Regions from separate parts of the Aliiglaciecola aliphaticivorans genome, predicted to be linked through region 2. Evidence: predicted binding sites of a transcription regulator. Region 2 holds the regulator's gene; the other holds the start of a gene.

Region 1 (15,929 bases), on a different contig from region 2:
AATGACTGCAAAATGTTATCCGGCCAATAATGATTGGGCAAAGTTAAGAGCTTTGCACTGGGGGTAGCTAACTTCAGCACTTCGGCCCCTAAACCATGGGTCAGACAATAAATCTCAGTGTTCGGGTTTTGCTGTTGCAACTGACGAACAGTCGGCACAGCTATGCTAGCAACATCCCCCATTTCCAACATACGGATAACCAAAATTTTACTCATATTAGATTCCTTTGATATAGGCTTGATACATTAACTCTGCTCGCTGCCAATCTTCTGGTGTATCAATATCTTGGACCAAATGACGAGGGAGAATTACGGGCACACTGTGTTGAGAAAAAATGCCTTTTTTAGAAAGATAATCATCAGTTCTGCCCCAATAGAACTGACCTGCATCGTGGTAGGCCTCTTCTAAATCCTGAGAGCGTTTAAAAATATCTTGTTTAAACATTGGCTCAACATTGCCTTGTTTAACGCTGATTGCCCGTTGAATCGGAAAAGCAAAACTGGTGACAGAAAAAGAAAAGGATTTACTTTCATCTTGCTGCAACAAGGCTAACCCTTTTTGCAAATACTCAGCTTGTAAAAAAGGAGCTGTTGCATAAATACAGCAACAGAACTCAGGTTTTTCAAATTTATCGATGCAATATTCAATACCATGATTGGTCACAGGCCGCGTGCCTATCACATCGTTAGATAAGTTTTCTGGCCGTAAAAAAGGCACTTCAGCACCATATTTACGCGCAATATCTGCCACTTCTTGGGAGTCCGTTGAGACCCAAATTTTATCAAACAAGTTCGATTCTTGTGCGGCTTGTATTGAATAGGCAATCAGGGGTTTGCCCGCAAAATTACGAATATTTTTTGCTGGTATACGTTTACTTCCACCGCGGGCGGGAATGATAGCTAAATTCAAGCTAATACCTCATTTAATGCTTGTACTACTCTGTCTTGTTCATCGGCAGTCATACTGGGAAATAAAGGTAAAGTTAACGCATTTTGATAATAATTTTCTGCATTAGGGAAATCCCCTCGGGAAAACCCCAACTTTTGAAAGTAGGGTTGCAGATGAATCGGAATATAATGCACATTGACACCAATACCTCGCTCAACCAAAGCGGCATAAATAGCGTCTCTTTTATGCTCATTAAGCTCGATAATGTAAACATGCCAAGCACTTTTATCGGCATTGTTCATGGTCGGTAAAGTCAATGGTAAGTGTTTCAACATTTGGTTATAACGTTGCGCCAACATCTGACGTTTATTAATAAAGCCATCTAATTTTTTGAGTTGAGACAAGCCCAAGGCAGCATGAAGATCACTTAGACGATAATTATATCCCAGCGCTACCTGTTGATAGTACCAAGGCCCTTCAGAAGGTCCTTCCATCTGCTCTAAATCTCGGGTAACACCATGTTTGGCGAACAATTTGCTGCGTTCGAATAAGGTTTCATCGTTGGTCAACACAGCCCCTCCTTCGGCGCTTGTAATCGACTTCACAGGGTGAAAACTCAACACGGCTAAATCGGCGTATTCACAGCTCCCTATTTTGTTCTGTTGATAACTACCTCCCAGTCCGTGGGCCGCATCTTCGATAATACCCACCTTGTACTTGCGGCATAACTTAGCAATTTCTTGCATCTGACAACTGGCACCGGAAAAATGCACAACAACAATGGCTTTGGGTAATAAATTCGCGCTTTCAGCGTTTGCTAGCTTGCGTTCAAGGGCTTCTACACTAATATTTCGGGTTTCTGTATCGATATCTATAAAATCAATGGTTGCGCCGCAATATAAAGCACTGTTTGCGCTGGCCACAAATGAAATAGGTGAGGTCCAAACGCGATCGCCGTTAGCAACTCCCAATGCTAAACACGCCACATGTAAACCAGAAGTGGCACTGTTTACAGCAGTGGCATAGTTTGCGCCTGTATAGGTGGCTAAGGCCTTTTCGAATTTGGGAACGATGCTCCCTTGAGTAAGAAAGCGATTTTGCAGGACATCAACCACGGCAGCAACATCTTCATCATCAACGAAATGCTTTCCGTAGGGAATATTATCAACTGATTTGCTCACAATTGCGCCTTAATCTAACGTTAATTTATCTAAGGCTTCGAGTTCTTTAACCGTTAAAAAGTGGGGATTTGTACCAGAATGATATTCGAATTTATCTTCCACAGCTCGCCCTTTTTCACCCAATTTATTTAGGCGATAATCAACGGTTTTATCAAAAAACTTAATGGCTGGCGTAATCACATAATGATCATCAAACTCTAACGAATGGTGGGCCATTTCTTCTGGCACCATGACTTCGTGTAGTTTTTCTCCAGGGCGAATTCCGATAGTGTCGTAATCTCGACTGCCACTCATGGCTTCAACCAAATCTAGTATGCGAATTGACGGGATCTTAGGCACAAATATTTCGCCACCTTGCATCCGTTGGAAGTTAGTAATAACAAACTGAACGCCTTCGTCTAAAGTGATCCAGAAGCGGGTCATTTCCTCATGGGTGACAGGTAATTTGGTTTTGCCCTCGGCTAATAAATTCCGGTAAAAAGGGACAACTGAGCCCCTAGAGCCCACAACATTGCCGTAGCGAACCACTGCAAACCTTGGGCCCGACGCGCCAGAAATATTATTTGCAGCGACAAAAAGTTTGTCAGAAGCTAACTTAGTTGCACCATATAAATTGACTGGGTTTGCTGCTTTATCTGTTGATAATGCAATTACCCGTCGAACATCGGTTTCAATGGCCGCATCAATTACATTTTGCGCACCATTAATATTCGTTTTAATACATTCATTGGGATTATATTCAGCTGCAGGGACCTGTTTTAAAGCTGCTGCGTGAATCACATAATCAACATCTTTCATCGCTGATTTAAGACGATGTTTATCTCTTACATCACCAATAAAATAGCGCATACAAGGGGCATCAAACTGTTGCTGCATTTCGTATTGCTTTAATTCATCGCGGGAATAAATGATAATTTTTTTAGGTTTTTCATTCTTTAACAAATGCGAAACGAAACGTTTGCCAAACGACCCTGTTCCACCGGTAATCAATACGCTTTTATTTTCAAACATTTATCTTGTCTACCTGACACTGTTGTAACGCGAAGAAAGTTAACTGCGTTTTCGCTGCAATTGTATGTTGGCTTAAGTGCATTCGCAATTTGTTTTAAAATTATAGACTTATATTAGCCTAATGGAATGAAAGCCACTCACCCACTGTCAAATTTTTGAAACAGCAACTCTGTATGAAATGGATAAGCAATTATTATTCCTTCTATTATTTAGCAGAATTTTCCACAGCTAACAAACTATTCGCTAACATAGAAACGTAAAATAAAGTAAAGGACAGGGTTTTGATATAGAACGAGTTGCCAAACGCCTGCGAAGTGAAGTTTTGCCAAGAACGGGATTATTTGTATTTATTGACGCTTTTTTTGCCGCGGATTAAACCGCTCAATTGTTTCAACGATTCTTTAAGCTGTGTGTCTATGACCTTTGTCAGCGATTTATTAGTTTCTAACTCGCTCTCACTAAACAGTTTTTCAGCGGTTTGGTCTAGGGACTTTAGGTGATCAACCACAACTTCATCCCGTGTTTCGATAAGTTGCTTAAGCAATTTGTCATCTAACTCTGCAGCCGCCAACACAGTTTCGATTTGTGTATTAATAGCTTTCAAGTTTTCTGGCGTATATTGGTGGCTCAGAGTTAGTTTAATCACACGACCGCTGTTCGTTTTTGTCGTTGCGCTTCATAGGCTTCTTGTTTTGCATCTTCAGGGATACTCGCCCACGCATTCTTAATAGGTAACATCAGGTTAATCACTTCATCCATGATGTTCAAGTCATTCTGAATATTGGCATCTGTGATACGCTGAATCATATAATCATATAAATTAAATAAGTTCTGACTCACTTCACTACCAATATCTAAATCTAGGGTGTCTCTAAGGTTCATCAAAATCGCTGAAACACGAGATAAGTGATCCGACTTACCTTCGAAATCTCTGCGCTCTATGCAACCTTTTCCATAGGCCATGCGATCTAACGCGCCTTGCATCAACATGAGTGTGATTTTATGGGGATCTGCAGAAGCTACATCCTGCTTTAAGTTGCCTTTTTTATAAGCATTGATGCCTTTTAATGCCATCGTTTTTACTCCTTATACTTGACCCAGAGAAGCCATTAGCGCATTACCTGTCTGATTTAGTTTTGTTACCGTTTGATCAAGGTTTAAATATTTATCACGCAATATTTCTTCAAAACTTAACATGCGAAGTTCGAATTGTTCTCTTTCTTCAGACAACTGATCTTTTTCATCTTTTGCTGATTGCTCCCTTGTCGCCAATAACCCACTGAAGGTTGTATACTCTTTTGTATATTCATACATGCGAGCAGCGATACCTTCATCTTCATCAGTAAACAAAGCCGCTATCTCGTCAAAGTTATCTTCTAATGCTTCGGCAAGGCGATCCTCTCCACTGCCTAAACCAAATTCATCATATGAAGAGATTTCTAGTTTGCCCTCAGAGTTAAGTTCAACACCAATTGCAAACAGTCCCCCTAGCGCAGAAGAGCTTACATTTGAGCCAACAATACTGCTTAACCCTGAGGTAATACTCCTGGCCATAAAATCACCAGCTAACGCTCCATCATCTTCTAACTCAGAAGTACCATATTTGGTAAGTGTATCAATCTCACTTGCCAAGGCATTAAAGTTATCGACAAAGTCTCTAATTTTTTTATCTAAACCTTCGGTATCATAGCCAATTTGTAACGTAGAGGTTTGAAATTCCCCCAGAGCATCTTTCGTTGAGACAGTTGATGCCTCAAAGGAAACGCTTGAAATCGTATTTTCGAATTCGTTGGTGCTAGATTCAACCGCAATACCGTCTATGGTAGCTTGTGCATTTTGGGCACTCAGAACAGGATCTAAATAAGACGCCGTTTCTGTTGAATCTGTGGTTGCTACTCGGTTTAGGTCAGCCAAGTCATTATTATTTACAATGACTAAATCGTTACCATCACCTGTAGTAGTGGAAGTTAAAACAAGCTTAGCACCACCATCAGCTGTACCCGTATCGATGATACTTGCATTCACACCAAAATTATCTTCTGAACTGTTTATTTTATTAGCAAGTTGCTGCAGTGTCTGACCGGCAGAAACGTTAATATCAAAACTATCGCCAGTACTATCAATTTTAAACGTTAGACTGCCGCTTCCAGAGGATAAAACCGTATCAGTTGAATCGCTAAAACCGCCATCTACAGCATTCTCTGTTTCAAAGCGGCTGCCGCTAGCTAATTGGGTAACAGCAATTTGATATTCGCCTTTTACAGCACTATTGGCAGCTTCCGCAGTAAAAGGTTCGACGCTTTCATCGGGATTCGTGATAGAAGGTTCGCGACCTTGCAGATTGATATCACTGCGCAATTCATCAACGGTGTCGAGAAAGTCACTCATTTTAGACTTCAACTGGCCGATAGCAGAAATTTCAGAATCCAGTGACTCTTCTTTTTCGTCCAAACGAGCCTGTTTTGGCTCTCTTTCGGCGGCAATTAATTGCGTGACTAAATCATCTAACGCCAACCCCGAGCCTACACCTAATGATTGGATTGTCATGACGAACCTCTTTAAATAAATTAAGCTTGTTTGTTAAACAATACCCCCACTGCGCTACCTACGTCAGATTGGAGATCTTTGATTCTCTCAGACAAAGCGAGTACTTCTTCAGTGGGGATTTGTCTTATCACTTCCCCAGACTCCGAGTCTGTCACTTTAACCACTTGTCGTTCGCTCTTCTCATCAACAGAAAACGATAGTTGACGATTAGAAGTCTGCAGAAAATCACTTATTTCGCTAACCGCACTTTCAATGTTTACAGAACTTTCTGTGCTTTCATTGTTTGATACAGTTTTATCGGCCTGTCTCTGATTTTCTTGACCATTTTGCCCAGAATCGGCACCTTGCTTTTTTTCATTTCTGAGCTGATTTTGTTCAGATACGTTTACAGAAACCGACGGTGTTATGTCTTGCTGTGCAAAATTCTGGCCATACTGTGAAAAATTAACATCCATCTTTCACCTCCACTTCAAAGCAATTTGCCACTAACCATACAAGTATAGTGGCATTATCGTTGATAGACTAACCTAAAAAGCTAATCAAATTATCCTAGCAAAGACAACGCCGATTGAGGTCGCTGATTTGCTTGACTAAGCACAGATAAAGATGCCTGTTGAACAATTTGATTTCGGGTTAGCTCGGCAGTTTCAGTAGCAAAGTCGGTGTCACGAATACGTGAACGAGCACCAGCAATGTTTTCTGAAATGTTACTCAGGTTACGAATAGTGGATTGGAAACGGTTTTGCAACGCACCCAAATCAGCTCTTACTGCACCCACAGTCGATATTGCATTGTCAATTGACGTCAATGCGCCAGATGCACCTGCGATAGTGGCAACTGACAATGACCCAATGTTCAAACCTGAAGAACCGTATCCACCAGAGCGCGACAAGTTTACTGAAATAGTCTGTCCGCCATTTGCGCCAACTAGAAACGCAGCTGAAAATGTCCCTTTAAGAATATCTACGCCGGCGAACTGTGAGTCAGTCGAGATACGTGAAATTTCAGTTTTCAGCGCTGAAACCTCTTTTTGTAACGCGAGTCTATCAGCAGAAGTATTGATACCATTTTGCGATTGCACCGCTAAGGTACGAATACGTTGCAAAGATGATGTTACTTCGCCCAAAGCGCCTTCAGCCGTTTGTGCTAATGAAATGGCATCGTTAGCGTTACGTACTGCTTGGTTTAGACCTTGAACTTGAGTCGTAAGACGATCTGAGATTTGCAGACCAGCCGCATCATCTGCTGCTCGGTTAATACGAAAGCCAGATGACAATCTTTCAAATGATGTGCTAAGTGACTGTCCTGAATTAAACAACTGACGCTGCGCATTCAAAGACGACACATTGGTGTTTACATATAAACCCATATTTACCTCCTGAGAACTACCTATTAACTGATAAGGTAATTCGCCTCAATTTTGACTTCCAAGAAATACATCTTGAAAGCCACCTCTCTTTGATTGAGAATCGGCACCTCTACCAACCCTCAACATAAAATTCTTTAAAAAGAATTCCCCTCAACTAATGTTATCGACCACTACTTGAAGATCTTTAGTTTTTTTATCTATTTTTTATCAAACCTAACATGTTGATAAATAAAGATTTTTAAAAATACTCTAAAAATAATAAAAATTTAGTTAAAGAAAATAGGCTTAAATCGAAGAAAGTTAGGTGTTTTTTGGGAATAACGAATCACAGGGCTAAGCGGGTATAAAGAAAAGGTTGAACAAATAAGCGTTCCTTGTGTCACAGACAGTTCAGATGGCGCTTAATACCTAATATTTGCTTGCGCGTAATTTTGACTTTCGAGGGGTATAGTTGAAGTTGAGCCACATCTACATGCAGATTAATTCATTGCCTTAATTTTACCCTGTAAGGAAAAATAATCCTTTGTCAGGTAACAATGTTAATTACTGGCACAGCGATTGCTAAATTAATTTCATATAAACGTGAGACAAATAACAAAAGCCATTTTTTTGGCATAAAAATAAAAAAAGGCCAGATCAAATGACCTGGCCAACTTGCTCACGTTAGGAGTACGAGCAAATACTGTTTCTGTCCGGCTGGCAGGGTTAGAGAATGAATACTGGCCTCTCAACCAAACTTCTACACTCTCAGTCCTGTTAGTCGGCTTTTTATTTAGGTGGTGCCGACACCACCGCCATCCTTGGCCAATCTAGACACATTTCCAATGTGCCTCTGGGTTGGCCTCTCAGTTCCTACCCTCAGAAATATGATCCTCTAATTTGTTTACCGCTATTATCCAAGTAATTGCAATGCAGCTTGTGGCCGCTGGTTAGCCTGGGACAAAACCGTTAAATTCGCTTGTTGTAAAATTTGTGCACGGGTAAGACTTGCCGTTTCTGTGGCAAAATCTGTATCCCGAATACGCGATCTTGCCGCTGAAACGTTCTCAGATATATTACTCAGATTACGAATTGTGGATTGAAAGCGATTTTGTATTGCACCTAAATCAGCTCTCTTAGCGTCAATTATTGAAATAGCTTGGCTTACGCGAGTTAATGCTGCTGAAGCTTGGGCCTCTGATGCCACTGAAATATTGTAACCGGCAAACAATCCTGACGTACCGAACCCCCCGGAACGGGAAATATTCACGCTGATTGTCTGACCAGCATTAGCCCCGACGAGAAATTTTGCTGAATAAATGCCATCCAACAAGTTGACGCCACCAAATTGACTATAGCTGGCGATACGACTTATTTCTGTTTTTAATGCGGAAACTTCTTTTTGTAAAGCTAGGCGATCGGCTGAATTATTAATGCCGTTTTGAGATTGGACCGCTAGCACTCTTATTCTTTGCAGTGCCACTGTTGTTTCGGCCAAAGCACCTTCGGCGGTTTGCGCCAAAGATATACCATCGTTTGCATTCCTGACTGCCATATCCAACCCTAAAATTTGTGTGGTTAGACGATTGGATATTTGTAAACCTGCCGCATCATCTTTGGCTCCATTAATACGAAAACCCGACGATAAACGCTCAAAAGCGGTACTTAAATCATTGTTGGTGGTAATCAATTGCCTCTTGGCATTAATTGACGAAATATTTGTGTTTACAAACAAAGTCATTATCCACACTCCTAAACTTTAATTAACTAACTGTTTATTAATAGTTTTACTTAAAAAATGTGTTGATAACTCAGTTAAATATAAATTTGGCACACTAAATGCTAAAATCATATTGTCAGTCATTACCATGGCTGACAGTTTTGCCAAGCAATTATGGTTGACAAAGCTGTACAAAAGTAAGAGCGAAAGCTCTTGTCGACGGGCGGAATTGATGGCCTATACCTCAATACCTCTCACTACCTCCTGGCGTCTTTTCTGCCCAGTCGACTGCCAATTAAAAAAGCCTATGGCTTGATAATGGAGTGAGAATTCGCCCGCGCTTTTATACAGCGTGAGTTATCTAGTTGTTTAAGTAAAACGTATCTTCTTCGGTCGGTTGCAGCCTGCCCCCACATTTTGCAATCCGGCCGTTTTCTTTTCTTCAATCAATCTTCAATGTTGCAGCCTGCCCCTGTTGCTTGCTCAGCATCATATTTCATGATCTTTCTCTCTTATTATTGCAACAGTTGCAAAGCAGCTTGTGGACGTTGATTAGCCTGTCCTAACACTGTGATACTGGCTTGTTGAATTATTTGCCAGCGAGTCAATTCAGCTGTTTCAGCAGCGAAGTCTGTATCGCGGATGCGAGATCTAGCCGCTGATACATTTTCTGAAATGTTACTTAAATTTCTGATGGTAGATTGAAACCGGTTTTGTATGGCACCTAAATCCGCTCTTTTAGCATCAATTATGGAAATTGCACCTAATACAGCAGTCATAGCACGAGATGCAGCGGCCTCAGAAGCAACAGAAATTAAATTTGAATCAATACTCTGCGAACCGAATAAGCCGGAAGTCCCGTACCCACCGGGTCTAGAGATATTGACACTAATTGTTTGACCTGGATTCGCACCGACCAAAAATGCAGAAGAATAAGCTCCACCAAGAATGTTGACGCCACCAAACTGTGAGGTTGCGGCAATTCGACTGATTTCTTGTTTTAAAGCATCGACTTCTTTTTGTAGTGCTAAACGATCAGCCGAGCCATTAATACCATTTTGAGATTGCACAGCAAGTACACGAATACGTTGCAATGCGGACGTGGTTTCAGCCAATGCACCTTCTGCGGTTTGCGCTAGAGAGATGCCGTCATTGGCATTTCTGACGGCCATATTAAGGCCAAGAATCTGTGTGGTAAGTCGGTTGGAAATTTGCAGGCCGGCGGCATCATCTTTCGCATTGTTTATGCGCAAACCTGAGGATAAGCGTTCAAACGCTGTACTTAAATTATTGTTCGACGTGAATAGCTGACGACTAGCATTCAACGACGACACATTTGTGTTGACGTATAAAGACATTTTTTTTCTCCTAACGATTTAAGCAATCCGCCTGACCTATTATTATTATTAGTGATCATTGCGGTGATTCTAAGTGCGCTATTATTAGTTTTATTACGTCACTTAATTAGGCGTGTACTTATTATTTTTTTAGTTTGTACATCGCTCTTGAAATCTTTATCGAACAGGATCGAAAAATTCTTTAGCCTAATTTCTAACTAAATATTAATTCCTATTATTTTCAATTACTTAGGTTGAGAAAAAAGCCGACTAAATTAGCCGGCGAAGCGCTCTTACGTTAGGAGGGAAAGAGCGCACTCTCTACGTTTTGGGCCATTAAATACAGATTCACTACCCCCTGGCTTTAATTTCCCAATCGTATTCTATTAACCTAGAAGCTGAAGCGCTGATTGTGGACGCTGATTAGCCTGAGACAAAACAGTTAAACTGGCCTGTTGGATAATCTGGTTACGTGTCAATTCAGCTGTTTCTGTCGCAAAATCTGTATCACGAATACGTGAACGAGCTCCAGCAACGTTTTCAGATATATTACTTAAGTTTCTGATAGTTGATTGGAAACGATTTTGCAGGGCACCTAAATCGGCACGTACAGCTCCAACGGTTGAAATTGCAGCAGTAATTTCTGTTAACGCTGCAGATGCCTCTGTAATACTGGCAACTGAAGTACCAGCGATACCTAGACCTGACGCTCCGAAACCACTGGTTCTAGACAAGTTCACAGAAATAGTTTGACCACCGTTTGCACCCACTAAGAATGCGGCAGAAAATGCCCCATCAAGGATGTCTACGCCGGCAAACTGTGAAGTTTGAGCAATACGTGAAATTTCAGTTTTAAGGGCGGAAACTTCTTTTTGCAGGGCTAAGCGGTCAGCAGAGGTGTTAATACCGTTCTGTGACTGTACCGCTAAAGTACGGATACGTTGAAGTGAAGTTGTTACTTCCCCTAACGCGCCTTCAGCAGTTTGTGCTAAAGAAATCGCATCATTTGCGTTTCTAACAGCTTGGTTAAGACCTTGAACCTGGGTGGTCAAACGGTCGGTGATTTGCAAACCAGCAGCATCATCCGCTGCACGGTTTATACGGAAACCAGAAGACAAACGCTCAAAAGACGTGCCTAAACGGTTAGATGAATCAAATAATTGACGTTGCGCATTTAAAGACGAAACGTTGGTGTTAACGTATAATCCCATGGGATTTCTCCTACACTCTCAGTCCAGCGTTTCGCTGGCAACCGATAAAATCGGTGGTTAAAAAACACATTCAAGAACATCAATCTTAGTCAAAACTAGATCGGTGTTACTGGCTCTCTCAGATAGGGTATCGACGGATAGAAAAATCCCTTTAACTAAATTTTGCCGTTTTTTATAAAAACGGCAAAAAATTTCCGCTTTGCAAAATGTAATTAATTGAGATTCAATAGGTTTTTAGACAAAAATAAATTTTAAAAAAGATGATTAATTGGACTAATTCGATTTGGAAAACGGCTAAACACTGCGCATTTACTGATATGTGTGTGTATGTAGACAAGCTGTTCGTTAGTTTTAGAGAAGCCACAGATCACATGAGCAAAGATGGGGATATACGCATTGTGACTTGTGACTTTAATGGTAAAAAAATAAATAGCGTCAATCTTAAAATGGCTAATTGCGATCTACGCGATCCCAAATTAACCGTAATGCCCGATGGTAAATTATTAATCAACGCCTATGCTCGTTGTTATGATAAAAATGGCAAATGGCTACATAGCCGCTCTTTATGTTGGTTTTCGCAAGATGGATTGAGTTGGTCTAGTCCACATTGGTTTGCTGAAAAAAATTGGTGGGTGTGGCGAATTCGTTGGCATGGTGAACAGGCCTATGGATTTGCTTACAAACGCGCGCAACAACAACTCGACCTATACAAAGGCAATCCATTGCGTACTTTTGAATGTTTTAAACCCGATGCACTCAGTCTAGCCACCCATGGTCTTGGTTATCCCAACGAAAGTGACTTATGTTTCAGCGACAGCGGAGAAGCTTTTGCCGTAGTGCGTAGGGATGCAGACTCTTTTAGTGCGCAATGGGGAGTGTCAAAGCCCCCCTTCACCCGGTGGCAATGGTTTGATCTAAAAATATACATAGGCGCACCGGTGATCATCCAATTCGATCCTAAAACTATTTTAATTTGCGGCAGGGCCTGGCTAAACAGACAATTTAAAACGGCACTTTGGAAAATGAATGTTGAAACTCAAAAGCTGACCCTAGTAATGGTGTTACCTTCAGGTGGAGATTGCAGCTATGCAGGTATGATCAAACGCAAAGAAGGCATATTTATTAGCTATTATTCCAGCCACATAGACAATCAAAGCCATATTTACTTAACAAAACTTGAACTGTAAATTCAAACACTAGATGTAATCAAACAAGGTAAGCCCTGTTACTCTGGAAAAAGTAGCCTGGGCAGCTTGTAAAGCCGTTTCTTGTTTACTCAATTCAGATACGGCTTCTGCATAATCCACATCTTCAATATTTGCCCGGGCTGTTTTATTGGCAATTTCAAGATCCAAATTCGATTCATAAACAGATTCTGCTACATTCATGCGTCCACCTAAAGATGAAGTTGCATTGGCTAAAGATTTTGAGCCGTTATCAATTCCAACCAATGCATCAGCAATTGCCTCATTCAGTCCTTTATCACTTAAATCACCGGCATTTAACGCCAAATAAAAATTGTTTAAGGTTTCCGCGATATTATTTTTTTCCGGCTTATCAAGTTGAAAGTCAAAAGTATCCCCTACACTTCCTTCTAGATTGAACTCAATACCTTTAAATACAAATGGTTCGCCAGAAGTAAAATTGACGGTGTCAATGATGTCCCCAGTACCAACATTTTCAATTTGAACTTGATTACCCGCAATAATAGTCCCTTGAAATTGATTATTCGCTGCGGTCACCGCGTCATAATTATTTTCATGAAATTTATCAAAAGCGGATTGTTCACTAATGACAGAAGAAAATGATGCCAGTCCACTGTCCCCAGTAACGCTGAAATTAAGTCTTGCCAGAACGTTTTCAAATACCGACTTTCCTGAGCTATTAGACTGAATATTCATCGCATCTGATACTTGGATGTGCTTAACGCCATCATCCCCAGAAAACGTGTATTTTTGATCTGCCGCTGATGGGTTGTAGGTAAATGCTTCAGTTTGAGACTGATAGCCAGCAAATATATACTCGCCATTGGAATTTTGGGTATTCATGAGACTAAATACTTCATCTCGAATTGCGCCAATCTCTATGCCGATGGCCTGCAAATCAGATTCATCGTATACGCCATTTCCAGATTGGATCATCAATTGTCTGGCTTTATCCAACGCGTTATTAATATTGCTAAGAACCACCTCTTCCTGTTGCAATGAATTAGTCAGTAAATCGTTATTACGCTTGTATTGTGTAATTTTGTCGAGATCTTCAGTGAGTCTAACCACCTGCGCGGCACCCACAGGATCATCCGAAGGTCGCAACAACTTTTTCCCTGATGAGAGTTGCTGTTGAACATCTGATAAAGTTCCCTGATTTTGCGTAATTGTATTAATACTGCGGTCATACAACTGGTTTGTGGATATTCTAGCCATAGTACAATTTACCTTGTAGCACTATAAATGGTGTCAAATAATTCGCTTGCGGTAGTTAATATTCTTGCTGCCGCCGCATAGGTTTGCTGAAAGCGGATCAAGTTTGCCGCTTCTTCATCTAAATTCACACCAGACACGGATTGAAACCAATCGCTGGACTGGGTTTGCATCGCTTGTGCAGCCTGCATCGAAATATCTGCAGACGCCGTTTTAGCACCAATATCACTGACAATATTGGCGTATGATTCGTGGAATGTGATCAAATTTCCGACATTATTATTACTTTGTTGCATGATATCCACGTCTTGTAGACCAGCCAACTTTAAACCATTGCGATTATCATCTACCCCATCGGTGTTGTAGTTAATGGTAAACTCATCGCCCGCCACAGGGGTACCTTGTAGACTAAAATCATAGCCAGGAAAATCCGTCAAAGCAGAAAATGGCCAACTACCATCACTTGCCGCTTGTTCCATTAAATTATTGTAGTCAGTCACACCAGAAATCACGACTAATGATGCACCGGATTCATCAAAAATTTCGAATTCAGATTCGCTATTGAACACGATACGTGCCGGGCTGCCGCTAACAAAACCTCCACTACCGTCAAAAGCGGATGCCTGAGGATCAGTCAAAGTGCTATCAACAAAGGTGTTAGTGACAGTCGAATCAGTTAAACGTGCATCTCCTAAATTATCCAAATTACTATCGACACGAAATGGCGAAGCTAAAGCAATATCCTCAGGTCTGGTCATAACCACTTCGATTGATTGGGCTGTGCTTTTTGTTGGTTGGAATAAATATCGATCTCCCACTGCGTAACTATCGCCATTGGGAAATTCGAGTTCCAAACCACCGATCACTTCAGTAAAGCTATCGGCCTGTGCATCCAAACCCGTATAAGATTGTGTTATGGCATTACCGTCTATATCAGTCACATAAGAGCCATCAGGGTTGACTAAGGTAACACTGATATCAACCGTATCGGGAGCCCCGGGCGTGGTGCCGGTGATCTCCACCAAATAATCAGCAGCGGTAATTTTACTGGCGCCATCTTCGGTCATTCTGCCGTTCATGGTTAACGATAAATCAGAATTTGCCGAATAATTCAAACCTTGAAACTCTGGATTAGAAAATATGTTAACGCCTAGTTGGCCATCATAATCCATCCCTAGTCTATTCTGCTGATTTACAGCGCTAGTTAAGGCCATGGAAATTTGCCCGAGCTCTCGCTGCCCTTCAGCCAAAATCTCATCACGATAACGAAATAAACCGCCCATTTGTCCACCTAAGTTTTGCTCTGGTAGTCTTAACGTTGTAGGTTTTCCGGTGCTAGCTAAAAACAAATTTCGGTAATCGGGGTCGGGATCGCCACTTAGCTGAAACAAATTAAAAGATCCATCTTCCAGCACCAATGATTCACCAGAGGTTAAGTTCACCATCAATGAACCGTCATCGTTACCGTTATCACGGGTCTCAATGGACATTATCTCGGCTAATTCTAAAATTGCGTTATCACGTTGATTTTTGAGTACGCCGGGTTCATCAAATAAGTTGTTGCCTTCGGCTATTCGAATATTCGCGTTAAGGTCGGCTATGGTTTCAATTAGCTTATTCGCGGTATCTATGGTGGACTCTAATTCTAAATTGAGCTCTTTTTCCTTGTTGTCCATAAATTGCGACAAGGTACTCACCTGGCCCACCAAGGCATTGGCTTCGCCCAATACGAGTTGTCGAGCGGCCATATTTGTAGGTTCATCAGTGGCGGTTTGCAAAGAGCTAAAAAACCGACTCATGCTACTTGAGATGCTATTTGCTTCACTGGCAAAAATGTCATCTAACACACTAGAGCGTTGAAAATACGTTTCAAATTCACTTACTTGGGTGGTGTCTCGGCGCAGTTGATTTTGCGCAAACGTATCTAAAACACGTTCAGTGGTACCGCGGCCAACCCCTCCAACTAATTGGCTTTCGAAGGTTGTGCGTTCGCGAACATAGCCTTCGGAATTAACGTTGGCAATATTATTACTGGTGGTGGCGAGCAATTGATTGCTTGCCCTAACACCGCTGGTCGCAATAGTGTATAAATCGGCAGCTCTGATCATCTTTTTAACTCCCGCGAAAAACTGTTATTGCGCATTTTGTTTGCCAAACCCTAGTGTAGAAAACGCTGACTTAAAGGTGTCGCTATTCAATACCGACAGAATTTTATTAGCGTATTGAGGGTCGGTAGCGTATCCAGCGGTTTGTAGCGCACTGAAAT
Region 2 (15,929 bases):
AAATCAATTTTGAGGAAATTTTATGCGATTAGATAGATTTACCAGTAAATTTCAGATGGCAATCTCTGACGCACAATCAATAGCATTGGGCAGAGATCATCAATTCATCGATCCTGTACACTTAATGACGGCTTTGCTTAATCAGCAGGGAGGTTCGATTCGCTCGCTGTTTGATAGTGTTGGCGCCAATGTCAATGCGCTGCGTTCTTCCTTGGCTGAAGCGATCGAAAGATTGCCCAGAGTTGAGGGCATAGGCGGTGATGTGCAATTGAGTAAAGACACCATAGTGTTGCTTAACCTGAGCGATAAAATTGCGCAAAAACGCAAGGATGAATACATCAGTTCTGAAGTATTCGTGCTGGCGGCTTTGCAAGATAAAGGCAAATTGGGGGACATTTTCCGTCAATTAGGTATTACTCAAGAGCAAATCGAGCAAGGTATAGAAACCATGCGCGGTGGTCAAAAAGTAACAGATCCTAATGCAGAAGACGTTCGTCAAGCATTAGAAAAGTACACTACAGATCTCACAGAAAGAGCCGAGCAAGGAAAACTTGACCCAGTGATTGGCCGGGATGAAGAAATCCGCCGTACTATTCAAGTTTTGCAACGCCGCACTAAAAATAACCCCGTGTTAATTGGTGAGCCTGGTGTGGGTAAAACCGCGATTGTAGAGGGCTTGGCACAAAGGATCATTAATTCTGAAGTACCTGAGGGACTAAAGGATAAGCGAGTTTTATCTTTGGATATGGGCGCACTTATCGCAGGTGCCAAATTTAGAGGTGAGTTTGAAGAACGCTTAAAAGCCGTTTTAAACGAGCTTTCTAAAGAAGAAGGTCGGGTGATCCTATTTATTGACGAGTTGCATACAATGGTGGGAGCGGGCAAAGGCGAAGGTGCAATGGATGCCGGTAATATGCTAAAACCGGCCTTGGCGCGAGGTGAGCTACATTGCGTTGGAGCAACGACATTAGATGAATACCGCCAATATATTGAAAAAGATGCTGCACTAGAGCGTCGTTTTCAAAAAGTCATTGTAGATCAGCCTAGTGTGGAAGACACCATTGCCATATTGCGTGGACTTAAAGAGCGGTATGAGTTGCATCATTCAGTCGATATTACGGATCCGGCAATTGTTGCTGCGGCATCATTGTCTCATCGTTATATTCCGGATCGGCAATTACCTGACAAAGCTATTGATCTCATTGACGAAGCAGCATCAAGTATTCGTATGCAAATGGACTCTAAACCAGAAGATATGGATCGTTTAGAGCGTAGAATTATACAGTTAAAACTTGAAGAGCAGGCATTATCTAAAGAAAAGGATGATGCCAGTCATAAGCGTTTAGAGCTCATTGAGTTGGAGCGCGAGCAACTCGAAAATAAATTTTCTGAATTTGAAACGATTTGGAATACTGAAAAAAGTGCCATGCAAGGTACCCAACACATTAAATCTGAGCTTGAACAAGCCAAACTCGATATGGAAATCGCACGTAGGGCGTCTGATCTTAATCGGATGTCTGAATTGCAATATGGCCGTATTCCAGAGTTAGAGCTAAAGCTAGAACAAGCATCAGAAGCTGAACAAACTGAAACCCAGTTGTTGAAAAACAAAGTGACGGAAAACGAAATAGCAGATGTGCTGTCGCGTTGGACGGGCATTCCTGTGAGCAAAATGCTCGAAGGAGAAAAAGACAAATTACTGCGCATGGAAGAAGCTCTGCAAAGTCGTGTAATCGGCCAAACTGAAGCGGTGAATGCAGTCAGTAACGCTATTCGACGTTCCCGAGCGGGACTGTCTGACCCAAGTAGACCTATAGGTTCATTTTTGTTCTTAGGTCCAACGGGGGTAGGTAAAACCGAGTTATGTAAATCCTTAGCCAACTTCTTGTTTGATACCGAGCAAGCGATGGTAAGAATAGACATGTCAGAGTTTATGGAAAAACACTCTGTTTCTCGTTTAGTTGGCGCACCTCCTGGTTATGTCGGTTATGAAGAAGGGGGGTACTTAACCGAAGCTGTGAGAAGAAAGCCCTATTCCGTTATTTTATTGGATGAGGTGGAGAAAGCTCACCCCGATGTGTTTAATATATTGCTTCAAGTCCTTGATGACGGCCGTTTAACAGATGGACAAGGAAGAACCGTAGACTTTAAAAATACAGTTATTATCATGACGTCAAATATTGGTTCTGATGTGATCCAAGATAAACACCAAGAGAGTCAATATGATGAAATGAAAAATATGGTGATGCAAACGGTCGAACAGCATTTCAGACCCGAGTTTATTAACCGTATTGATGATGTGGTGGTCTTCCATCCCCTTGGCTTAGAGCAAATTAAAGCAATAGCGAAAATACAATTATCGTCTTTACGTGAACGCTTGCTTGAGAAAGGCTTTGAACTAGACCTATCTCCCGCGGCTTTGGAAAAAATAGCCGAAGCAGGATTTGACCCTGTATACGGAGCACGACCCCTTAAACGGGCAATTCAAATAGAAATTGAAAACCCGCTAGCACAACGCCTGCTAGCTGGCGATATTCAACCTGATAGTACTATTCGAATTGATATGGATGGAGATGCTTTGAAAATCAGTTAAGCAAGGGGATAAAACCTTTGTCTCGCTGATGTTGATGCGATTCAACTAAAAACTAAAACGCCGCTTATTATTTAAAGGCGGCGTTTTTTACTATGTTGCTTAATTAGAGGGCGTGTTTTATAGCTGATTTAGCAATTCTTCTGCTTGTTTCTTTTCCATAAAATCTTGGTTAGCGTTTAAGGCTCTTTGCACTGAAGTTTTGGCTTCAGCTGTTCTACCAAGTTTTTGTAAAGTGACGGCTAAATGGTACTGATTCGAAGGGGAATTAGAATCCATAGCAAATGATTTGCGCAGTATAGTAAGTGCTTCATTGTATTTACCTTGCAAGGTTTTTATCCACCCTTGAGTGTCATAAATCGCTGAGTTTTCAGATTCAATGGCTAATGCTTGCTCGACATATTGCTCTGCTTTGGCTAAATCTTTGGCCACATAAATATTGGCTAAATTATTGAGCATAAATGCTTTATTAGGTATGTTTTCAACCGTTACTAGCTTTCTATAATGGGGTGTGGCTTCATCAAAACGATTTAAATTCAGTAAATAGTCTGCATAGATACTACGTTGAAAATGTTGTTCTGGGTTCTGTTCTAAAAAATCCGTGACAAAAGTTTCAAATTTATTACTGTTAATCCCTCTGGAAGCGAGTTGATATAATTTAAACATGGCGTTGCGGTTTAAATTATTGATCTGCAAGGCGCTAAAGTAATTGTCAAAGGCGTTTTCGAGTGCATTTTTTGCGATATTTAAGTCACCCGATAATATCAACAGTCTTGACTCTTGTGGGTGGGTCTTCAACCACTTCTCAACCATTTCACTGGCACTGTTAAGATCATTCGTTGCTAGATGTAAACTTATATATTCAGTGGCTAAGAATAAGCTATCAGGATGAATTTGGTAAGCTTCGACAATGCTTTGTTTAGCGTCTTCAATCAGGCCTGCTTTATACTGGAGTTTACTTAATTCAACTAAGCCTATTGCATTATCTTGAACCAAATTGTAGATCTTTTTAATTTCCCGAGCGGCTCTATCCGTTTGCTTCAACGCAATGTATAGCTCTACTCGACGCATCTGATAAACAGCCGCATCCGGCTCAGTTTTAATTGCAATATTTAATTGTCTAACGGCTCTTTCAAGCTCACCTTGCTGAGTATAAATCGTGGCTAATAATTCAAGTGCTGCCAAATTGTTAATGTCTTTTTGTAGTACTCTTTGCAGGTTTTTTTCCGCGTCTTCTAACATACTTGCATTAAATTGACAGCGGGCCAAAAGGGTTAGTACACGGATGTTATCAGGTTGGATAGTGTTAAGTTTTTCGACAATTTCCAGTGCTTCTTGATGTTTACCTCGGGAGCTTAGGAGGTTAGCCTTATTGTATTGTGCTGAAAAGTGATCAGGATTAATGGCTAGTGCTTTGTCTAGGTATTCTTCGGCTTCCGTAGGCTTACCTAGGCGAATCTGAATTCCTGCTTTTAAGTTAAGAAAATCAATATTTTCTGGTACTGCTTCTAGGAGTTGATCAGCTATTTCATCGGCTTCCGCTAACCGATTCAGGTTCATCAATAATTCACTGCGTAAAATCACAAACCTAAGGTTCGTTTTTGCATGTTTAGATTGCTCTAGTTGTGCTAAGGCATCTTCAACTTTACCCCGAGATTGTAGGGTTTTTATTTCTAATAATTCTACGTTGGGGTTGTCAGGATACTGCTTTTTCAATTTTCCTGATATTTCGACAGCCTTAAACGCTTTGTCATTGGCTAAATATAACTCGGCAAGGAGTAAAGCGTTGTCGAGTTTTTCAATGAGTTGGCGTTCATGTCGCTGCATCACTTCTAGGGCAAGTTTAGATTCATTTAGTTTTAAATGTGTTTTTGCTAATAAAGCTACCGCTTCTAAATTATCTGGCACAAAGTTAAGATACTGAATGAAAAACGTTTTTGCTTGAATGTAATTCTGTAGTGCATAAGCAGACAACGCACTCACGTAAAATAAAGAGGGATCGTCTTGCAAACTTTCTTCACTAAGACCGGCTAACTGAGCGCTTAACTTTTCCAATTCTCTAGCGGCATCATCACTCAATTGATTCTTCGCCAATAACCACGCTTTCAATAGCATGCCGGTAGGATCACCAGGTGTTTGTTCTAATATTTCATCTAAAAGTTGTTTGGCAGAGTCGATATCTTGATTTTTCAAATACGCACTAACTAATGAGCGTTTTATGATTGGGTCTTCAGGTTCAAGAGCATAACTTTGTTGATAATATTTAATTGCCTCGTCCAACTTTTGTTGAAAAAGATATAAATCACCTTTTATCCGCAGAGTCTGTGCGTTGTCAGGTTCCAAAGCAATTGACAGTTCTAAATAGGACGATGCTTTGTCGTATTTTTCATCTCGCATCTCAAGAGAGGAAAGGGCATTGAGAACTCGAATATTGGCTGGATCATTCTTTAAAGCTAACTCATAACCCTGACGTGCTGCTTCAACATTTTTAAGATTTAACTGGGCTGTGGCAACAATAATTTGCCATTCATTTAAACTCTTGGCGCTAAGGTTATTGAATTGGCTATCAATGATTTTTTCATTTTGCTTAGTATAAAGCCAAACTTTACCAAGGGTATCGACAACTAAACTAGGGTCTGCACCCATAGCTAAAGCTTCTTCTAAAATTTCTTCTGATTCATACATATAGCCGCTAATCAATAATACTTTTCCCATGAGTATTTTAGCGGGAAGGTTATCTTCATTTTCTTTTAAGCTGTTTTTTAGGTGGATATAAGCAGTTTCAAAATCTTTATCTTCAAATGAAGCCAGAGCTTTTTCATAAAATTCACTACTGCTCTGTGCGAAAACCTGACTGCTCAATAACAATAAGGCAGCGATAGATATTTTTTTGGCAAGTTTCACCACGTAAGATCTCTCTATAATTGTGAGCTCAAGGATTGTTCGTAAGTTGATACAACAAGATACCGCAAAGCGTAAAGACTTTACACCGTTAGTGGATAAAATACTGAACATAGAGGAGGTTATATCGCTAACAAGCAGGCATAAAAAAAGACGGCGAACCGTCTTTTTCACAGATTTATTGTTTAGGCTGACAGTTTGCGTCTAAATATCGCCGCAGCACCAATTAGCAATAAAGCGAATGTTGCTGGCTCAGGTACTTCTTGGGTTTGACCTTCACTTTTACGAGTCGTGATGTTCTTTAATTTAATCGCATCGTAATAGTTGTCTCCAGAATTACCTGAAAAAACCGAGTTATATACGCCCACTAACCAATACTTGGATTCAAATCCGGCAGATATGGTTGCGGTGTTAGTACCAATATTAAATTTGTCAGTTTGATATCCCCAACCATCAGACATCAAATCGCTCCATTTGGTGCTGGTTGAAAATGGTGTGCTTCCTAAATCGCCTGTACCTGTATAACCCAAAATACTGACATCAGAGTCATTTTTAGTCCAACCGGCTTTAATACTGGTTAACTCTACCGCAGTGTCAAATTCAAACAACACCATGTCGTAGTCAAGCCAACCGCTATTACTACCTTTATTATCTAAAGCATGATGAGGAGAAGAATCACCTTCATCATCGTTGACTGCGCCAAGACCAGAGGAGTAACGTTTTAAATCTGCGCTTTCGATAAACGGGTCTTGATCGTATGCGACATTACTACTGTTACATTCTGGACCTGTGCCACAACTGGCATTACCGGTTGATGACCAAGCTGTTACCGTCATACCGATTGTTCCAGAGGTATAACTAAGGGAATTCGATCCCCAACTGCCACTTGAAGCTAAATTCCAGGATTGGGTCTCATAGGTTGTTGTGCCTGCTGAGGCGTAACCTGCTACTGCCAACGCGAAAAAACCCGCTAAAATTTTATTAACCATAACTATTATTCCTACATCTTCGAAACTGTTGGCCTAAGCCTTTGCTAGAGGTCTTAAGCAATAATTAAACCAACTTTAGTAAATTCACTGTAAACAAGGGCTTGCGCGTTTTTTTGGTGATTTTTTATCAGGTGGAATAGTTCTACTGTAAAAATAATGGACAGTAAAAAAATTACCTGTTTCCAAATGGCTACTTAAACAAAATGCCACCCTTCAAATCTTCGAAAGACCAATTGTAGCCTGGGATTGAATGCTGTTGTGTATATCGTTTGTCACATAGGTATGTTGAGGGATAAGCGCAAAATTAAAATGGAAAACACAAACTGTAAAAGTTTTTTCAAAAAGAAAACTTATATTTGTCATTGTAAGGGGTAAAATTAAACCATATGAATGTATCTATGATTTTGAGCTAATTCAGGGTTGTGCTATCTTGTGCGCTCATTTTGAAGGGGGAATAATGTCAGAATCTAAACGTAAAGGTATTTATTTATTGCCAAATTTGCTGACAACGGCAGGTCTGTTTTCTGGCTTTTATGCCGTGGTTGCATCAATGAATGGTCGATTTGAAGCCGCCGCCGTTGCGATTTTTGTGGCGATGATATTTGATGGCCTTGATGGCCGAGTTGCACGTATGACAAATACCCAAAGCGAGTTTGGTGCTGAATACGACTCCATGGCAGACATGGTGTCATTCGGAATGGCACCAGCTCTTGTTGCTTATAATTGGGGGTTAACTGATTTAGGTAAAGTAGGCTGGTTAGCTGCTTTTATCTATGTTGCAGGCGCAGCATTGAGACTCGCTAGGTTTAATACCCAATTAGGGGTAGCCGACAAGCGATTCTTCCAAGGGTTGGCTAGTCCAGCGGCTGCGGCATTGGTTGCGGGTATGGTATGGGTTGGCGTTGATTATGATGTTGATGGTAAAGAGTTTGGTCTTGTCGTTGCTGTGCTAACTGGCTTAGCTGGTTTATTAATGGTGAGTAATTTCAAATACAATTCATTCAAAGAAGTGGACTGGCATGGCAAGGTACCTTTTGTTGGGCTATTAATCGTGATGTTGGTTTTCATCATAGTGGCTACCGCTCCTTCTTTAGTATTGTTTTTCGTTTTCGCCTTGTATGCGTTAGCGGGACCAATTAACACTTTTCGCAGTGTCGATAAAGTGCGATTGGAAGATGTGGTTGGCGACCATGAAGAGTCCGATTGCGATTTTGCCGTATCACCGAATAAAGTATCGGAGCCAGAGCAAGAAAAGGCATCAGAACAAAAATAGACGCATAAAAAAACACCAGAAAGTGAGCAATGATATAGCGATTAAGTGTCAAATATTTTAACGATCTCTCTTGCCCTATTTATTCATGTGAAAATAAGTTACTGATTATTTTGATAAAAATAAATTGGTTCGGTAATTGCTTTACTTAGTGGCAGAGGTCGCACTGTTTAAGTCGTGACCGATGATTCAAAAACACTATAACAATAACAATAAATAATGAACGAAATCGTTTAAAACAATAATTAAGGTTCACTAGTATGAAGTATTTGAAAAAAGTTTTGCTCGCGACAGGTCTTATGGCAACAACATTGGGAATGTCTCTGTCAGCAAACGCTGGCGCGATTATTCAACAAGATATCTATGCAGATGTTCAGTTTTCTGATTTTAATCCATTCAATATTGATTTAGGTCCTCAGGTTATAGGTTCTGTTACTTACAATACTGAAGACGCGGATGCAGTAGGTTTCTTAAGCACTGTAGACCTTGATTTGTCTATCGGTGACTTAGCTTTAACCATGGCTGATGGTGAGTCAGCGGATTTTGGCCTTCCAATTATAGCGGGTATTAATCCATTTGATCCAAATGCTGGGTTAGATTTTTTAATTGAAACATTCGCTTTATTTGGCGCTATGCCAGACTACGTATTAACGTTAGATGTTGGCAATTACGATGGTATAGTTGTTATTGATGAATATTTGTACGATGCAAGTGGCAATATAGACGGGCCTTATCTTGACGCCTTTGGTATTACAACACTTGGCGACGTAACCTATGTTCCAGAGCCTTCGGCTTTAGTGCTTATGTTAGCTGGCCTAGGTTTATTAGTGCGCAGAAAAATTGCTGCTAAGTAAGCTAAACTAATTTATCAAAAAACCTGGCAGTTTTGCCGGGTTTTTTTATGTTTGTTGTTCCAAACTCACTACGAAACGCGGCTATCTAACACTCACATCTAGCTCAACTAAAACGCTTATTACGTGCTATTTCAATTACCCCCCACCCAATTTCCTTAGCAACCGTGTCCTATTGGCTTAGTTGATTATTCTAAGTTGGGAAAACGTCAATTATCAGTCGATATTTTTGGCGCGTTTGTTGCAAAACCTATGATTATATTCACAACCGTCAAAAAATTGTTTATGGAACTTGCAGGTTACCTTAATCGGGTAGATAAAAATCAGGTCAAGAGCTTTATGAATGGGATCGGCGCCCCAATCGTAGTGCTAGCCATTATGGGCATGGTGATTCTACCGATGCCTGCATTTCTGCTGGATATTCTTTTTAGTTTTAATATCGCCCTATCACTTATGGTCATTTTGGTGGCAGTTTTTACCAATAAACCTGTGGATTTTGGTATTTTCCCTCTCGTATTGTTAGTCGCGACGGTACTGCGTTTGGCATTAAATGTAGCTTCCACTCGAATTGTCTTGTTAGAGGGGCATGAAGGTGGCGATTCCGCCGGTAAGGTTATACAAGCTTTTGGTGAAGTGGTCATTGGAGGCAATTATGCAGTAGGTATTGTGGTTTTTGCCATCTTACTGATCATTAACTTTAAAGTGGTAACCGCTGGTGCAGGACGTATTTCAGAAGTAAGTGCACGTTTTACCTTGGACGCCATGCCGGGTAAACAAATGGCGATAGATGCGGATTTGAATGCTGGCTATATTGATCAAGATGAAGCAAGAAAAAGACGCATGGAAATTACTAGCGAAGCGGATTTTTACGGCTCAATGGACGGTGCATCGAAGTTTGTAAAAGGAGATGCCGTCGCTGGTTTATTCATTATGCTTATTAATATTGTTGGTGGCTTGTTTATCGGTATTATTCAGCATGACTTAGCCTTTAGTGAAGCGATTGAAATATACACGATACTCACCATAGGTGATGGCCTAGTTGCCCAAATACCTTCCTTATTACTATCGGTTGCTACTGCCATTATTGTGACCCGTGAAAATGATTCACAAGAAATGGGTCAGGAAATGAGACGTCAATTAGGGAATCAAAAAGCCCTTTATGTGACCTCTGGCATTTTGTTCGTGATGGGCATAGTACCAGGAATGCCTCATTTAGCTTTTCTTGGTTTTAGCGCTTTTGTTGGTGGCGTAGCCTACTACAACTTTTGGAATGCAAAGAAACAAGCCGCGGAACCTCAGGTATTGGAAAATACTCAGGAGCCAAGCCAACCTCAAGAGATTAAAGAGCTTGGTTGGGATGATGTACAACATGTTGACACCATTGGTCTAGAAGTGGGGTATCGGTTAATACCACTGGTGGATAAAACCCAAGGTGGTGAGCTACTGACGCGCATAAAAGGTGTCCGTAAAAAGTTATCTCAAGAATTGGGGTTCTTAATTCCTCCTGTGCATATCCGCGATAATCTAGATTTAAACCCGAATAGTTACACCATCTCTATGCTAGGCGTAACTGTGGGGGATGCTGAGATTAGTCATGATGATGAATTGGCTATCAATCCTGGACAAGTATTTGGAAAGTTAGACGGCACCGCAACACGAGATCCGGCGTTTGGTTTAGAAGCCGTTTGGATCCGCCCGCAACAGCGGGAGCACGCGCAAACCTTAGGTTATACCGTTGTAGATGCCGCTACCGTCGTTGCAACACACCTTAGCCAATTGCTCACCAATAATGCCTATCAATTATTAGGTCATGAAGAAGTGCAACAGCTTCTCGATATGCTCGCTAAAAACAGCCCTAAATTAGTTGAAGGGTTAGTACCAGAAGTCCTGCCATTGAGCACAGTAGTGAAAGTGTTGCAAACCCTACTTTACGAGGGCGTGCCTATTCGTGATATGCGTAGCATTGTACAAACCCTTTGTGAATATGGTCCTAAAACTCAAGATCCAGATGTGTTGGTTTCTGCGGTGAGAATATCGTTAAAACGCTTGATTGTGCAGGAAATCAATAATAACGAACAAGAGTTACCGGTTATTACATTGGCACCAGATTTAGAACAAATGCTCCATCAATCATTGCAAGCCGGTGGGGAAGATGGTGCGGGAATAGAGCCAGGCTTGGCAGAAAAATTGCAAACTTCGTTAACAGAAGCGTCGCAACAAAGAGAGCTTGAAGGTGAGCCTGCTGTTCTGCTGACCTCGGGTATGCTCAGACCTGTACTTTCAAAGTTTTTCAAACATTCAGTGATGGGATTGCATGTGTTGTCTTATCAGGAAATTCCAAGCGACAAACAAATTCGAATTGTCAGTGCAGTGGGTCAATAAAATGGCGCAGAGTAATTTATTTAAACTAGACCAGATGCTTCTTTGGGGGGCAATGTGAAAATTAGACGTTTTATCGGAAAAGACATGCGTGATGCACTTAACCAAGTTAAAAAAGAACTTGGTGGAGATGCAGTGATTATGTCCAACAAGAAAACTTCGGAAGGAATTGAGATTGTTGCGGCATACGATCAAGCAAAACCGGAAGCCATTGGCGAACCTAATCACATTAATATGCAACCTAGCACCGGTGTGAATAGTAGCGCAACCACTGGGAAGCATGCCCAGTCACATTCTAGCAGCGCTAAATTGACCCAAGGGCAAAGTGCACCAGCTAGTAAGCAAAAAGTCCCCAGCCTAAGTGAAATTATTGGTGATACTGGCCCAGACAGTTTGCGTGAATTACTCGAAAAGCAAGCCGCTGCGAATTCTTCCGATGCCCAGAGTGAAAGCCATGTTCACAACGTGAATAACCTAAGTCAGGTAAAAAATGCTACCCCTGAAACGGTGTCAAGTTCCGCCATAAGTGAAATAAAGAGCGAGTTGAATTCGTTACGAAACGTTCTTCAATTTCAAGTTTCTGGATTGCTCAAGCAAGAGCGTCAAAGTGCTCATCCTATGCATGGATATTTAACCTCACGATTAGTTGATATGGGCATAAGTAGCCAAATTGCCGATGACATAGTGTCTTATACCCCCGAAAATGCAGATGAAAGACAAGCATGGTTATTTTTACTTAAACTATTGTCTAATCGTATTCAAACCACGGGTAATGCTATTCTTGCTGACAAAGGAGTGGTTGCCCTTGTGGGACCTACGGGCACGGGTAAAACCACAACTATTGCAAAATTGGCTGCTAGAGCCGCACAAAAGTACGGCGCAGACCAAATTGCCATGGTGACAATTGATTCCTATCGTATTGCAGCTTTTGAACAATTGGCAACTTACGGTAAAATTATTGGCTGTAGCGTAAAAAAAGCACAAAACGCAGAAGAATTGTCAGATATACTCTTTCAACTACGCAACAAACGTTTGGTTTTAATTGATACTGCCGGTTTTGGGCAAAGAGATTCTCGCTTAATCAAGCAGTTAGATACCTTAAATCAGCATTCATGTGCTAACATCAAGAAGTATGTTGTAATTCAAGCCAATGCTCAATATAAAGTGTTGGAACATACTCTTAGTGCATTTAGCACAACTGATTTGCAGGGATGTATTTTAACCAAGCTCGATGAGAGTTATAGTCTCGGAGAAGCGTTAAGTGTGGCAATAGAACATAAGCTAGCTGTAAGCTATTTAACCGATGGGCAACGAGTCCCGGAAGATATTAAAGTTGCAGATGCGAAGTTTTTAATCTCTGCAGCAGCTAAGCTTTATAAAAAATATGGTTTGATCCATACTGCTAATTCAGAACAGAATAAATCGGCATTAGCAATATGATCGACGACCAAGCGAGAAGCTTAAGACGAATGAATCAATCTCGATTAATTAAAGTGATTGCGGTAACCGGTGGCAAAGGTGGAGTGGGTAAAACTAATATCACCTTAAATACGGCTATCTCAATGGCTAAAATGGGCAAGCGCGTCATGGTATTGGATGCTGACTTAGGGTTGGCAAACGTTGACGTCATGTTAGGCTTGCGAGTAGAAAAAAATCTTTCCCATGTTTTATCTGGTGAGTGTACCTTAGATGAAGTCTTAGTGATGGGACCCCATGGGATTTTGATTGCGCCGGCAACCTCCGGTACCCAATCAATGACGGAGCTTAGTCCGACGGAACACGCTGGTCTGATCCGAGCATTTAGTGAATTGCGCACTAATATAGACGTGCTTATTGTCGATACTGCGGCAGGTATTTCCGATATGGTGTTAAGTTTCTCCAGAGCCTCTCAAGATATCATGATGGTGGTATGTGATGAACCAACGTCACTCACTGACGCCTATGCTCTGATTAAGTTACTGAATAGAGAGCATGGTGTGTTTCGCTTTAAAATTGTGGCTAACATGGTGCGTAATATGCGCGAAGGTCAAGAGTTATTTGCTAAGTTATCTAAAGTGACTAACCGCTTTCTTGATGTTGCGCTAGAGCTCGTCGCTACCGTTCCTTACGACGAAAATATTCGAAAATCCGTTCGCAAACAAAAAGCCATTGTAGATGCATATCCAGGTTCACCAGCATCTGTGGCCATTAGAGGACTCGCAGATAAAGCTATTCATTGGCCAATCCCTAATCAACCAGGTGGGCATTTAGAGTTCTTCCTAGAACAACTTGTCAGCGAGAAAATGGTAGGTGGGCAACGGTGAATAAAAGGGCAGCAGCTTATCAACAACAAGCCGATTTGGCTCAACTTGTAGAAAGACATGCTTCCTTGGTTAAGCGTATTGCGCATCATTTGTTAGCCAGGTTACCAGCCAGTGTTTTAGTGGATGATTTAATTCAGTCTGGCATGATTGGATTGCTTGAAGCTGCAAAAAATTTCGATGGCTCTAAGGGGGCAAGTTTTGAAACCTTTGCAGGGATCCGTATTCGCGGTGCCATGTTAGACGAAATCCGCAAAGGCGACTGGACACCAAGATCTGTTCACAAAAATGGTCGGGCAATCACCCAAGCTATTAATCAGGTTGAACGTGAAACAGGTAGAGATGCCAGAGACGTAGACATCGCTGAAAAGTTAGAAGTCAGTTTAGCTGAATATCATCAAATGTTGAATGAAGTTAACGCTGGCAAAATTATCGGTATCGAAGACTTGGGCATCACTGAAGATGTTATTTCTACTGAGCAAAATAAAGGCAGTGATACGCCATTTCAAGATTTACTACAAGGTTCATTTCAAAAAGCATTAGCCCATGCAATCACGACATTACCAGAACGAGAAGCAATCGTCTTGTCATTGTATTATGATGAGGAGTTGAATCTTAGGGAAATTGGCGAAGTACTCGAAGTCAGTGAGTCTAGAGTGAGCCAAATTCACAGTCAAGCAATGCTAAAACTGAAAAGCAAAATGCAATCTTGGCGATTAAGCGAAGAATAATAAAACACCATTTGATTTAATCCTCATTGGAGATAGTTTTGGATAAAAATATGAAAATTCTTGTTGTTGATGACTTTTCAACGATGAGACGTATCATCAAAAATTTACTTAAAGATCTGGGATATACCAGTGTTCAAGAAGCCGATGACGGCAGTACCGCACTACCTATGCTGCAACAAGGTGACTTTGATTTTGTGGTAACTGATTGGAATATGCCAGGAATGCAAGGAATTGACTTGCTCAAAGCAATACGCGCAGATGATAGTTTAAAACATTTACCTGTGTTAATGGTTACTGCTGAAGCTAAAAAAGAGCAAATTGTTGCGGCCGCGCAAGCCGGTGTAAACGGTTACGTTGTAAAGCCTTTTACTGCGGCAACGTTAAAGGAAAAACTAGACAAAATTTTTGAGAGACTTGGTTGATAATTAATCTGTAATGAAGTTAGGAGTGTCTATATGACCGGTTCTAATAAAGCTCCAATGTCTCTTGATGATGCTAAAAAATTAGTTGAGTTGCTGGAGCGTGGAGATAACCAGGCAGCCAGTGAATTACTTGAAGAAACCTCGTTAACTAATTCTGTTGAATTATTTGCAGAGGTGGGGAAATTGACCCGCCAACTTCATGATTCCCTGAACAGCTTTCAACTCGACGAACGTATTTCAGATTTAGCCAACGAAGATATTCCCGATGCGCAAAGTCGTCTCAATTATGTTTTAGAAACGACCGAAAAAGCAGCAAATAATACAATGGATGCCGTGGAAGCGAGTATGCCAATTGCTGAAAAACTGCATTCCGGAATTAGTAATTTGCTACCGGAATGGAAAAAGCTGATGACGAGGGAATTGCAACTGGGTGAATTTAAATCCTTGTGCAATGACTTGGATGCTTTGTTGGAGGAGTCTTCAAAAGATACCGATAAATTGACAGGCTTGTTAACCGATATACTGATGGCTCAAGGGTATCAAGATATTACCGGACAAGTGATACGCAGAGTCATTGAACTTGTAAAAGAAGTGGAAGATAGTTTAGTCCATATGTTGAAAGTCTTTGGTGCTTCTGAAACCAGTCCATTAATCACAAAAGCAGATGAAAGTCCTCATAAATCTAAAGCTGAAACAGAAGTGGTGAAAGCTGAAGGACCTATTATTGATGCAGAATTGCGAGATGATGTAGTTACCAGTCAAGACGATGTAGATGACTTATTGTCTAGTCTAGGGTTTTAAGAGGTATTTATTCATGTCTTTTGAAGTTGATGAAGAGATTCTACAGGACTTTCTAGTAGAAGCAGGTGAACTACTAGAGCAACTGCAAGAGCAGCTTGTAGATCTTGAAAACAACCCTGATGATTCTGACTTATTGAATGCGATTTTTCGTGGCTACCACACGGTAAAAGGGGGGGCAGGGTTTTTGTCGCTCACTGAGCTGGTGGACATTTGTCATGGTGCCGAAAACGTTTTCGATACTATGCGAAATGGGCAACGAACGTTAACACCTGAGTTGATGGATGTTATTTTGCAAGCCACAGATGTGGTTGTAGAAATGTTTGAAAGTGTAAAAAAGCGCGAACCCCTGGAAGCAGCCGACCCCCAACTTATCGAAACCCTTCACCGTTTGAGCAAACCTGAATCAGAAGATCCATCTTCGCCTACCCCTGAAGTTCCTGTGGTTACAGAAGAGGTGGTTGAGGTAAAAAGCGATGAATCGAATGACGACATGGAAGATATTACCGAGGATGAATTTGAAGCGCTATTAGATGAGCTCCATGGTTCCAAAACTTTTAATGGAAGTAAAACAGAAACTGATGAAGATGCTGAAGGCTCTTCAACAAACTCAGCAAATGAAGACGCAGTCCCTGCGGATTTGATGAGTGGTGCCAGTGATGAAGATATCACTGATGACGAATTTGAAGCCTTACTTG

Evidence for each region. The regulator FliA, encoded in region 2, starts transcription of late flagellar genes. The targets are predictions, from matches to a motif close to CTAAAGNTNNNNNNNNNNNNGCCGATA.
Region 1: ACYVIL_RS11070 (flagellin N-terminal helical domain-containing protein) is a predicted target of FliA. The motif match lies at 11,372-11,398, and genes of this name have one in related genera.

What each region holds. Positions count from the first base shown of each region.
Region 1 is NZ_BAAGTF010000019.1:162,267-178,195, reverse strand. Features, by position in the region: gene ACYVIL_RS11125 (glycosyltransferase family 9 protein) at 1-215, opposite strand, end outside; gene pseF (pseudaminic acid cytidylyltransferase) at 217-909, opposite strand; gene pseC (UDP-4-amino-4,6-dideoxy-N-acetyl-beta-L-altrosamine transaminase) at 906-2,069, opposite strand; gene pseB (UDP-N-acetylglucosamine 4,6-dehydratase (inverting)) at 2,079-3,080, opposite strand; gene ACYVIL_RS11105 (hypothetical protein) at 3,418-3,726, opposite strand; gene fliS (flagellar export chaperone FliS) at 3,723-4,154, opposite strand; gene fliD (flagellar filament capping protein FliD) at 4,167-5,627, opposite strand; gene ACYVIL_RS11090 (flagellar protein FlaG) at 5,648-6,082, opposite strand; gene ACYVIL_RS11085 (flagellin N-terminal helical domain-containing protein) at 6,172-6,996, opposite strand; gene ACYVIL_RS11080 (flagellin N-terminal helical domain-containing protein) at 7,889-8,716, opposite strand; gene ACYVIL_RS11075 (flagellin N-terminal helical domain-containing protein) at 9,211-10,053, opposite strand; gene ACYVIL_RS11070 (flagellin N-terminal helical domain-containing protein) at 10,419-11,243, opposite strand; gene ACYVIL_RS11065 (hypothetical protein) at 11,504-12,430, shown strand; gene flgL (flagellar hook-associated protein FlgL) at 12,440-13,666, opposite strand; gene ACYVIL_RS11055 (FlgK family flagellar hook-associated protein) at 13,675-15,771, opposite strand; gene flgJ (flagellar assembly peptidoglycan hydrolase FlgJ) at 15,796-15,929, opposite strand, start outside.
Region 2 is NZ_BAAGTF010000097.1:33,900-49,828, forward strand. Features, by position in the region: gene clpB (ATP-dependent chaperone ClpB) at 23-2,593, shown strand; gene prsT (XrtA/PEP-CTERM system TPR-repeat protein PrsT) at 2,711-5,494, opposite strand; gene xdp1 (exosortase-dependent surface protein XDP1) at 5,677-6,480, opposite strand; gene pssA (CDP-diacylglycerol--serine O-phosphatidyltransferase) at 6,938-7,753, shown strand; gene ACYVIL_RS21935 (PEP-CTERM sorting domain-containing protein) at 8,011-8,604, shown strand; gene flhA (flagellar biosynthesis protein FlhA) at 8,887-10,983, shown strand; gene flhF (flagellar biosynthesis protein FlhF) at 11,038-12,420, shown strand; gene ACYVIL_RS21950 (MinD/ParA family protein) at 12,417-13,283, shown strand; gene ACYVIL_RS21955 (RNA polymerase sigma factor FliA) at 13,280-14,011, shown strand; gene cheY (chemotaxis response regulator CheY) at 14,050-14,433, shown strand; gene ACYVIL_RS21965 (protein phosphatase CheZ) at 14,467-15,234, shown strand; gene ACYVIL_RS21970 (chemotaxis protein CheA) at 15,248-15,929, shown strand, end outside.